DNA from 2 places in the Shewanella sp. SM73 genome. Region 2 is predicted to be linked to the other one. Evidence: predicted binding sites of a transcription regulator. Region 2 holds the regulator's gene; the other holds the start of a gene.
The links. The regulator LexA, encoded in region 2, represses DNA repair genes until DNA is damaged. The targets are predictions, from matches to a motif close to TACTGTATNNNNATACAGTA.
Positions count from the first base shown of each region.

Region 1: a site for LexA is predicted at 3,933-3,952, ahead of umuD (translesion error-prone DNA polymerase V autoproteolytic subunit). Genes of this name have one in related genera too.

Region 1 covers NZ_JAKKRY010000025.1:34,299-39,979, reverse strand. Annotated here, with positions in the region: partial or broken gene L5M51_RS22130 (IS4 family transposase) at 1-187, shown strand, start outside; gene L5M51_RS22125 (hypothetical protein) at 142-1,614, opposite strand; gene L5M51_RS22120 (hypothetical protein) at 1,729-2,079, opposite strand; gene L5M51_RS22115 (Y-family DNA polymerase) at 2,247-3,500, opposite strand; gene umuD (translesion error-prone DNA polymerase V autoproteolytic subunit) at 3,488-3,922, opposite strand; gene L5M51_RS22105 (hypothetical protein) at 4,126-4,995, shown strand; gene L5M51_RS22100 (hypothetical protein) at 5,115-5,279, opposite strand; gene L5M51_RS22095 (hypothetical protein) at 5,305-5,681, opposite strand, start outside.
Region 2 covers NZ_JAKKRY010000010.1:67,676-73,356, forward strand. Annotated here, with positions in the region: gene ctaD (cytochrome c oxidase subunit I) at 1-582, opposite strand, end outside; gene coxB (cytochrome c oxidase subunit II) at 592-2,127, opposite strand; gene L5M51_RS14525 (cell division inhibitor SulA) at 2,531-3,043, opposite strand; gene lexA (transcriptional repressor LexA) at 3,040-3,660, opposite strand; gene plsB (glycerol-3-phosphate 1-O-acyltransferase PlsB) at 3,821-5,681, shown strand, end outside.

The sequences.
Region 1 (5,681 bases), on a different contig from region 2:
AGGCAAAGAGGCACCAAATATGAAGTGGGCCTATCAGTCTCTGGCGAAATTAGGCGGCTTTAATGATAGCAAGCGCACGGGAATGGCTAGCTGGACCACGATTTGGGAAGGATGGGATGATCTTCAGGCTCAAGTAAAGGGCTATCGATTAGCCAAAGCCCTTTTTGAAGCCGGAAAAACGCTATGAGATCTGATCAAGAGACAGTCCCTACCCTGTTCGGTGTCTCCCAGCTTGATTAGCAGCGTTCGGACTATGCCAGCACGAGCAGTTAATTGATCGACTGTCAGATTTTGGTAGGTACTATTCGCGATCGATAGAGCATGGATCGATAATGTCTGGAACTCTTGCTTGTCAGCCTCCCGGGTAGTTTGTCTCCCTTTGGTATATTCGTTATAGGCATCGGTTGCTTCATACAAGGCTGCGGTCACTTGTTCTGAACCTGTGCGCACGGTGCCGTAGACAACGTCAGTCAGCCCGCCTGAACTGTCAAAATTGGCGGTAAAAGAGTTGCTTTCCCCAAGATGATTCTTGAATGGCAGTATGGCCACATAGCCAAACTCTGGCGCGGTAATAAACCCACTGAACAGCAAGGACCCTGCGGATGCATTACCTTTTTCCGTACGATTTAGTTTAAGCTGGCGCGTGCCAAAAGTTGAATAATACAACCCAAAATAATCATTTTTCGGCTGGACCGTTGTTTCTTTCTTCAGATAATTTGAAGCCGTATTCTCAATGCTTAACTTGAAACTGTATTTGACGGCCATATTCTCAGCGAGGTAATTCCTGCGGCTGGAATCATTAGAGTAAACCCATGGAAGGAAGTCTTCCAGTCTGTTAGTGATCTCAATGCTGGCATCTGCAATTTTCGCCGTATCGTAGGTGTATTCGCGCTGCAGAGTGATCTTCTTCTGGAACTTCTCGAGGGCTAAAGATGCCTGCGAAACCGCTTTTTGTGCGGCAAGTACCGCTTGCTCTTGTACAGTGGTATCCCCCTTGGCTGCAGCTAACTTCTTCTGCTGTTTATTTAGCTCTGTAGTTTTACTTAGCACCGTGGCCGTGAGTGAATCCATCACTACCGACACAATAGGTTCTTGGCTGAGTTCGGGAATACACATCCCTTTGGGTTCAAAACTTTTTACTATCTCCTTTGGAGGACTGGCTAATGAGATTGGTATTCCTTGAGAAATGGCTGCAATATTGACAATGGTTTTCACGGCGGCCATGCCCAACTCAATAGATTTATCATCGGCATTGGTTGCAAAAGACTTAAGGAGCCCATTGGGATGCATAAACACTGTCATCCCCCAGTCTTTGGTAAATTCATGCAGTTCTTCAGGGTCTACTACGAACACCTTAGTGAGATCGGGGTGAGCAGTTTGTTTGACTGTAGCTGTGGTCTGATAATCAAAATCAAGTATACCTTTGTTCATTTGACAATAAAGCAGCTTGTGAGTCAGCGTAACAACTTGACTCGATGCCGGTAAGTAGTAGACAAGTCCTTGTTGGGCATATTTAGCGTTGTCAGAGTTGCTAATTGTAACGACTGTTGTCTTGAGGGTACTTGTACAGCCAGAAAGTAACAAAATGGCGGCAGCGATTCGCGTCGTATGCATCGTGAATTCCTTTTCAATGAGTAATAGGGACTACTCATTAAAAATAATATCTCATTCAGGATCTAGCAAACTTAATGCTACTTAACCGGCGCCATATAAGCACAACCTAATTCGTTATCGGGCGAAAACGTCTCTCATGCGTGGCAATAGTGCTTCTATATTCGGGTCCATCAGCTCAAATTCGATTAGTTTGTTGGCAGGCGTGCGAAACGGGGTACCGGAGAGTATGCCTTCACGGAAGAGAGCAACAATGGCCTGATCGATGTCGCGGCGCTCGTATTGCTGGATATCGACAGGGGCATACCAAAAGCCGTCTTGGTGGAGCCATGTCTCTGTTCCTAATTTGTCGAAAAAGGCCCCTAACGGGAGTGCTGTGTCATCGCGCATTTCAAAAATGCTGTGGACGGCCGCGGTGAGATACTTTGGGAGCAAGCGACGTGAATGCGCAGTGGGTTTGAATAGCATAAACTTCTCCTACCGGTTGGAATTATCCTATTAAAGCACCTAGGGATTGCTTTAGGCAAATCAGGAAGGGGCAAAAATGGCCAACACTGCAAACCGGTAGTGGCGCCGTATCATCCAGTCTCGTTTCAGTGGTGCTTAGCCGATGGCCATAACGTCACAGAATCCTGTTACGCTTTAACCGTCGGTATATCGGACCAACGAGTAGTGTATTGAGGTGATAGAAATTCTCGGCGCATAGTCCAATGCTGATCACTCCCCTGTGCAGCAATATACAACACATCACGGCCATAGCGATTATTCAGACTATCAAAGATTTTCATTAAGTTAGGGTCGCTCTTGGGCGCATTAAATAAGTCATATTGCACTGAGGTTTTAGGGCAAAGATCAATCAGGCCTACACCAATACGGTAATAGCGCACACCAGGGCGATAGAGGTTTGATAGCTCGCGGCTAACCGCGGCGCACAGTTCACGACTGTCATCAGTGGCACAAGTAAACTGAACAAGCCTTTTAAAATACATAGGCTGTGGATCATGTGTCGAGTTGGCAGCAAACACGACCATTGTTTTACACAATGAGCCTTGTTCTCGAACCTTCGCACCGGCAATTGCGGCATGCTTTGCTAACGCTTGGTGTAAATGTTCCCGGGTACATATTCGTTCGCCTAGGCTGCGGGTGGAAAATATTTGCTGCTTATCTGCTTTGGTGACATCCCACGTTTTACAGATCTGCCCATTGAGTTCTCGCACTGTTCGCTCTACATCGATAGAAAAATGTTGTCGTGCTACTTTCGGCGCCAGTTGTGCCAAATCATAGGCAGTATGCACACCCAGTAATCCCAGTTTTACCGTTAGTTTGCGGCCAATCCCCCAAACCTCATCAACTGGCATCGATTTTAATATCTCAATACGCTGCGCATCGTTATCAATAACGCAAACACCTTTATATTGAGCCAATTGTTTCGCGGCATGATTAGCCAATTTCGCAAGGGTTAATGTCTCACCAACACCCACGCAAACAGGTAAACGGCACTCACGCCAAACAGCACGGCGCAACAGGGTACAATGGGCGTTTAAATCTGGGATTGCTGCACAGTGTTGAAATGACACAAACGACTCATCAATAGAGTACACGTATTGCTCGGGCGCAAACCGTCCGATCACTTGCATCATTTTTGCCGATAGATCGGCATAAAGTGCATAATTAGATGAAAACACCTGCACATTATGTCGTCTACATAGATGTTGCTGCTCAAAGTAAGGAGCAAATTTCTTCACGCCAACGGACTTGGCCGCGCGGTTGATTGCCACACAACAGCCGTCGTTGTTACTGAGCACAATCGCGGGAAGTCCGCGCAAGTCGGGCCTAAACACCATTTCGCACGACACATAAAATGAATTGGCATCAATCAGTCCGTACATGATTGACTCAGATATTGTTCAAGTAAGCTTGAATGCTCATGAAGTCGAATAGACTTGATGATCACCCCTTCCACCGAGAAGGTATCTGCATCATCGATAGAAACGGACGTCATATTTTGCTGCTGATCAATCGAAACCAGAAGCCGGCGCTTTTCATCAAGGAGCTTTACGGTAAATTCTCCGTTATAGCTGGCAACAACAATAGAGAGATTGCGGCGCTTGGCAGCACGGTCAATCACCAGTATATCGCCATCATAGATCCCAACCCCTTCCATTGAGCGGCCCGCAGCACGACCAAACCAGGTCGAGCTAGGATGCTCAACAAGCAGCTGATCAAGACTAAGGGGTAATTCAACGTAATCCGCTGCAGGACTTGGAAAACCCGAAATTCCCGCACTCGCATGGCATATTATGAGTTTCATACTTGCAAACCACTGTATAAATAATCAGTAATAATAGCAGTATTTATAAAAAATTTGAAAATTTAGATCAGACCTTGTGGGAGAGTAATAAAAATTCTATCCTGAACAATCAAGTACCCCTGCTCGTACCGTTTTAGATGAAACATGACCGAAATTCAAAATTGATTGATGATCCATCTGGTGCTTGATAGAAGAAAGTAATTATGAACCTCATCCCCTTTGGTTTACGCAGTGATGGTGTATATATCGATGTGGAAGAAGCAACTCGGGGTAAGTCCTGCGATTGTGTTTGCCCATCGTGCGGCATAGCCTTACTCGCTCGGCTGGGAGAGGTTAATGCCCCCCACTTTGCCCATGACTGCAAAGAAGTAAGTAAGGAAGAAATTGAGGCTTGTAAATTCTCGTTCTATGTCTCAGTGCGCTACATGCTTAAGCAGCTGTTTAAGGAGCAAGGCCTGTTAATGTTGCCGCCTCTTGATGTTGACCTGGATGGCGAAAAGCACGTCATTACTAAAAACACTAGAATCACCTATGAACTGAAGGATTTAGCGCAAGATACCTATGTTAATAATGTGAAGGTTGACATGGTTATAGCGGTATCTGAACGTAAGTTATGCCTTTACATATCCCACCCGGGACGCCCAGCGCCGATATATGATGACTTACGAAAGGACAAGCATACGGCGGTGTTAGAGCTAGAATTAATTCATTTCGCGAAGTTATTCAGCGAATCACACAGGCTAAAATCGGCTAAACAGTTGCTACAGGATTGGGTTGAGTCATCTATCAAGGGGAAGCATTGGATCTACAACCCAAGACGCAGCGCATGGCTTGAGTATCAACGAACTAAAGAAAAACCTGCCGAATCACCCAAGTCCACATTAGACAGAATTAAAGAGCAGATTGCTAAGACGGAGACCTGCAAATATCACTGTGTATTTTGTAAATTGGATTTTGAAGGCAGTTCGTTACTCAACCGCTGCCCAAAGTGTAATGACTATTTGTGTGTTATACGAAAACATCTAAATAGCGTCACATCCACTGCTGCAAAAGGAAAGTACCGCTATCGATGATAACAATGCCGTTGTTAGAGCAGTGAAATCGTATAATTGTGAGGGTTAAACCATGATTTCCGGCCAGTTTCTAAACTTCTTACCAAAAACCAATCTTCAGACTTAAGGTGTTCTGGTAATTAGTTCTCAATAGTTTTGTGCTGTCCGTCGTCAGTAATCACTTTCTCTGGTTTAGGTAATACTTCAAACTCACGACGTCGCACTGGAAATTCAACTAGAGAACTGTCTAAATCCTCAAATGAATATGCTTCTGAAACTGCAAAAAATTTTTGGCCAATTTGCATAATCTTCAACCTTTATTGATTGTTCTTACAAGAGCTTGTATTGAAGGACTTTAACATTTGGGAGCACGATTGAGTCACTGAAGATTTCAATGTTGAAATGGCGTAGAAAGTAATTAATCGTCACGCGGTGTTTACCACCAGCCAAGTAATACTTTCCATCCAGTTTTGCGAGCCAAACTCCGGCATCTTTGGGCCAATTGTCATCACAAAAATACTTCTGTGATTCCTCGAGACGCTTTAAGTAATCCGACATTCTTGAGTTACTATGGCCATCTAATAATTCTCCCCAAGTAATAGCTGAAACCATCGTAAAATCATGGCCTACTATTAGCGAGTATGGGACCGTTTCACGGGTAACCTCACAATTGAGCTTTTCAATTTTCCACCCCATTTCAATTTCAA
Region 2 (5,681 bases):
CATGCCTGGCGCGCGTAAATTCACTATGGTCACAATCACGTTGATCGCGCCCATGATCGAACTTATCCCCATGATATGAATAGAAAATACAAAGAGCGCAGTGCTATCTGGGCTATAAGTTGTTGATAGTGGTGCGTAGAAGGTCCAACCAAAGTTAGGTCCGCCACCTTCCATAAATAGCGAACTGAGAAGAATAGTAAAGGCGAAGGGGAGTATCCAAAAACTCCAGTTATTCATCCGTGGCAGCGCCATATCGGGCGCCCCTATCATCATAGGGATCAGCCAGTTAGCGAGCCCTGTAAAGGCTGGCATTACCGCACCGAATACCATGATCAGCCCATGAACAGTTGTCATTTGGTTGAAAAAGTTGGGCTCGACCAATTGTAATCCAGGTTGAAAGAGTTCAGCGCGGATCACCATGGCCATAGCGCCACCGGTTAAGAACATAATGAAGCTGAACCATAAATACAAAGTACCTATGTCTTTATGGTTGGTGGTTAGCAGCCAGCGCATGATGCCCTTTGGCGCACCATGATGATGCTCATCATGGGCTGCGGTTTGATCTTGAGTCGTTGTGCTCATCATTATCCCCTACTGTCCATGACTTGCGATATCAGCAGGTTGCACTGTATCGCCGGTATTGTTACCCCAAGCATTGCGTTCATAGGTAATGACTGCTGCAAGTTGCTGTGGGCTAAGCTGTTTGCCAAATGCCTGCATAGCCGTGCCCGTTTTGCCGTGCATCACAATATCGATGTGATTGGCGACTGGTCCAATGGCGATAGCACTACCCACTAGCGCGGGGAAGGCGGGTGGTATTCCTGCACCTGTCACTTGATGGCAGGCAGCACAGAAGGTCGCGTAGACAGTTTCACCTTCGGCCATGAGGGCGTCATGGCTGAGTGTGGGGAGGCTTGCGGGATCGACTGCAGCTGAGACGTCTGTTGCAGGTGTGGGTGTTGGGGTTGTACTGCTTGGTACCGCGGCGGATGTTTGTGCAGAATTGCCGTTCATGTACTCGTTGACGTCTTTGGCTTGCACTGCATCGTCAGTATTATTGCCCCAAGCATTACGCTCGTAGGTAGTCACTGCCGCGATTTCTTGTGCAGTCAATTGCTTACTAAACGCTTGCATGGCTGTACCCGTTTTACCGTTGAGCACAATTTCAAGGTGGCCGCTGAGCGGTCCCGTTGCAATCGGGCTACCTTTAAGGTGCGGAAATACGCCTTGCAACCCTTCGCCATTGGGCTGGTGGCAGGCTGCGCAGTGCCCGAGGTAAACTTGTTCACCTTGAGTCATCAACTCTTCTTTACTTAGGGTTTGTGATAAAGCGGCTTGAGCGGCTTCAGCCGCAGCACCTGCGGCTTGTTTCTGCTCTGTTACCCAAGCCTCAAACTCGGCTTCAGGTAACGCTTGTACTACGATAGGCATAAAACCATGGTCTTTTCCGCAAAGTTCGGCGCATTGACCGCGGTAAATGCCGGGTTTGTCGATGCGAGTCCAAGCCTCATTGATAAATCCAGGGTTGGCATCTTTCTTAATGGCAAAGGCGGGTACCCACCAGGAATGGATGACATCCTCTGAAGTCATCAGAAAGCGGATTTTGCGGTTTATCGGTAGAACGAGCGGTTTATCGACTTCCAATAGATAGTTTTCACCCTTGGTTTCGGTGCCTTCAATTTGTGCTCTGGGTGTTGTCAGTATGCTATAAAAATCAATATCTTGATCGAAATAGCTGTAATGCCATTTCCATTGGGACCCCGTGACTTTTACGGTGAGATCGGCGTTGCTGGGATCTTCCATTGCGATTAAAGTTTTTGTCGCTGGAATCGCCATTAAGATCAAAATGATAAATGGCAGAATCGTCCAAGCGATTTCAACTTTAGTGCTTTCGTGAAAGTGGGACGCGACAGCGCCTTTGGATTTTCTGTGGTTGATCATGGCGTAAATCATGACGCCAAAGACCACTAGGCCTATTGCGCAGCAGATATACAAGATGGTCATGTGCAAGTGATAAACCTTGCCACTGATCTCGGTCACGCCAGGGGTCATGTTGAACCGCATGTCTGCGGCGGTCAACGGTGGTGCGAAAAGCACCACGAGTAAACAATACAACAATTGCTTCACAAGACTTCTCCTCTGCCAATTGCGAATAGCAACTACAAAGAAGAGCAACACAGTAAGTCTCAACTCTATGCAAACTCTTCAGTTCCCAAAAAAGCTTTTTTGACTTCAACGTGCGTTGGCGGCTGTTACTTTTAATCAAGTATTGTTACTGCTGGTAATTAGCCACGCTGGCACATACTGCTGAAATAAATCTGTTCTCTATTTTTAGTGGCGCTTCGAGTTCGATAAATACTCGATTCATTGACCACGGAAGGTGATATATCATCACCGACTTAACCAACCATACTTGCTGTTTAAATATTGATCAAGATCACTTATTTATCTAATTATCTGAAAAATTGCCAAAAAAAAGCCTCACATTCATAGGTGAGGCGGCTTTCAAGGTAAAAAATTAAATGAATATTTAGTGTACAGCGCTAAAAAAAGATTGCTGACCGAAGAGATTGCCTTGCTCAATGCGTACGTCGGCATGTAAGTGACTGTTTACGTCTTCAAGCACTATGCCCATAGCTCTGGCACTTTTAGCCACGATTTGTAGGCGTCGATTATCCCGCGCATCTAATGATTGAGTCCAAGTAATGACTGCACTGGACGTACCACTTGTCAGGGCTTTTTCCATCGCCCACAGGGTTTCGACTTCATCTTTAGCATGTACCAGCAAAACTCTATCCATACGCACACCCGCGTTAGCGAGCGTTTGCTTGTAGCCAATACTTGGTGGGTTGATGAGCACTAACCAACGGCCCTGTTGGCTTAACTGAGCGAGTTGTGCACTCAGATGAATTAATTCTTGGCGACCTTGAGTCTTAGTTGGCATGCAGGCGATAGGCGCATGGTGCCAGTCATAGTCGGCATCACGGACTTCATCGAGCCACAAGCCCGGATGGCGGGGGGCATTGCCAAGTAGTTTATTCATAGCCAATCTCCATTACGGATCACACCGACGGCGAGTCCTTCAATTGTTAAACTTTGGAAGCCTAAATCCACTTTAATCGGGGAGTAATCTTCATTTTCGGCATGTAGATAGACCACATTACCTTTTTTTTCGAAACGTTTAACAGTGACATCGTCATCGACTCTAGCGACAACCACCTGACCATTTCTAGCTTGTTCTACTTTATGAACTGCCAGCAAATCACCTTCGAGAATGCCGATATTCTTCATGCTGTCGCCTTTTACTCGCAGTAAAAAATCGGCGGCGGGATGGAACATGCTTGGGTCGACTTGGTAGTACTGTTCAACATGTTCTTGGGCGAGGATAGGTTCACCCGCGGCCACTTGGCCGATGAGCGGTAAACCTGTTTCAGTCAAATCTTCGATTTCCGCAGGCAGACGAATGCCCCGAGATGTGCCAGGCATGATCTCAATGCAGCCCTTTTTCGCCAACGCTTTAAGGTGTTCTTCAGCCGCATTGGCGCTCTTAAAACCTAAACGGGTTGCGATTTCTGCCCGAGTGGGTGGCATGCCAGTATCGGCAATATTTCGTTTAATTAGCTCTAATATTTCAGCTTGGCGTGGCGTCAAAGGTCTCATGGTGTTTCCTGTTTTTCTATACAGTTACTGTTAGTATATACAGTATTATTTGCAGCGCAAGTATTAACCACTTTTTAGCTATGTTGGAGAGAATTAGCGAATATTACCCATAGTCTGGTATTCTATCGGGCTAGTAAACGCACTTAATTGCATAAGAATAATGCCTAAACACGACTCTCTTTGGTTGAAATCATTACGTTGGATCCAAAAACACTTAGTGCACACTATTGTGGTGCCTCAGGATCCCTTTGCCGATCTGAATCTGGATGCTTCCAGACCCCTTGTTTATGTGATGAAAACAGAATCCCTCAGTGACATAGCTGCTTTGAGCGAAATAACGGCTAAGTTAGGTTTACCAAGCCCTTATGAGCCTCTAGTGGCTAATGGTGTGACTGCGCCTCGGGTTGTCTGTCTTCAAGGACGTAAGCCACTGTTTGGCGAGCGTGCTGGTAATGAGCCTTTCCTCGAATGTTTTATGCGTTTGTTAGCCGTGCATAAGGAACGTCCTGAATTAGATATTCAACTGGTACCCGTGAGCTTGTATTGGGGTCGCACGCCAGGGAAAGAAGACGACACTATGAAGGCGGCCGTATTTGAGCGGGAAAACCCGACTTGGCTGCGCAAGTGCTTGATGATTCTGTTCTTAGGTCGACATAACTTCGTGCAGTTTTCGAATGCCGTATCCCTGCGTTACATGGCTGACGAACATGGCACCGACATGGGGATTGCCCATAAGTTAGCACGGGTTGCGCGCGTGCATTTCCGTCGTCAACGTAAGGTAATGACAGGGCCTGTGCTGCCAAACCGCCAAGCACTGTTTCATTCGTTACTCAAATCTGAGTCGCTGCGCAAAGCGATTCAAGAAGAAGCCGCCAGTAAAAAGATTTCTGAGACCCAAGCGCGCGAGACGGCTATTGAGTACCTCGATGAAATAGCAGCCGATTACTCAGATAGTTTAGTGCGTATTGCCGAGCGTTTCTTAACTTGGTTGTGGAACAAGCTTTATAGCGGGATCAACATTAAAGGCGCCGAGCAAGTTCGCCAGCTGCATCACGATGGCCACGAGATTGTTTATGTGCCTTGCCATCGCAGCCACATGGATTACCTGCTGTTATCGTATATTTTGTATTATCAAGGCATGGTTCCGCCGCACATTGCTGCTGGCATCAACCTCAACTTCTGGCCCGCGGGACCTATGTTCCGTCGCGGTGGTGCCTTCTTTATCCGCCGTAGTTTTAATGGCAACAAGCTGTATACCGCAGTATTTCGTGAGTATTTAGATCAGCTGTTTGCTAAAGGTTATTCGGTGGAATACTTCTCCGAAGGTGGCCGTTCACGTACTGGCCGTCTGTTGGCGCCGAAAACTGGCATGATCGCCATGACGATGAACAGCGTACTGCGCGGTATTGAACGTCCTGTCACACTTGTGCCTGTGTATTTAGGCTATGACCATGTGATGGAAGTGGCGACTTACCATAAAGAGTTAAGCGGTAAGAAAAAGAAAAAAGAATCTGTGTGGCAGGTGTTCGGTGCCATTCGCAAATTAGGTAATTTTGGCCAAGGTTACGTGAATTTTGGCGAGCCTATTACCTTACAAAATTTCTTAAATGAGCGTGCGCCAAACTGGCGTGCTGAGTTGGCCGATGATCCCGAGCAGAAACCAAGTTGGTTAACTCCAGCGGTAAACGTGCTGGCTAATCGGGTGATGACGCGTATCAATGATGCCGCAGCCGCGAGTTCGGTGACTTTGACTAGCTTAGTCTTACTGGCGACAGATCAAAACGCCTTAGAACGTAGTCTGCTGGAGCGTCAGCTTGATTTGTATCTGACCCTACTCAAAAAAGTGCCTTACACTTCTTATACATCTGTTGCCGAAGGTGATGGTAAGCATTTAGTGCAGCAAGGTTTAGAGCTGAACAAGTTTGTTGTTAGTGCCGATCCTTTAGGGGAAATAGTGTCTATCGAAGCGAGTCAGGCTGTGTCTATGACTTACTATCGTAACAATATCATTCACTTATTTA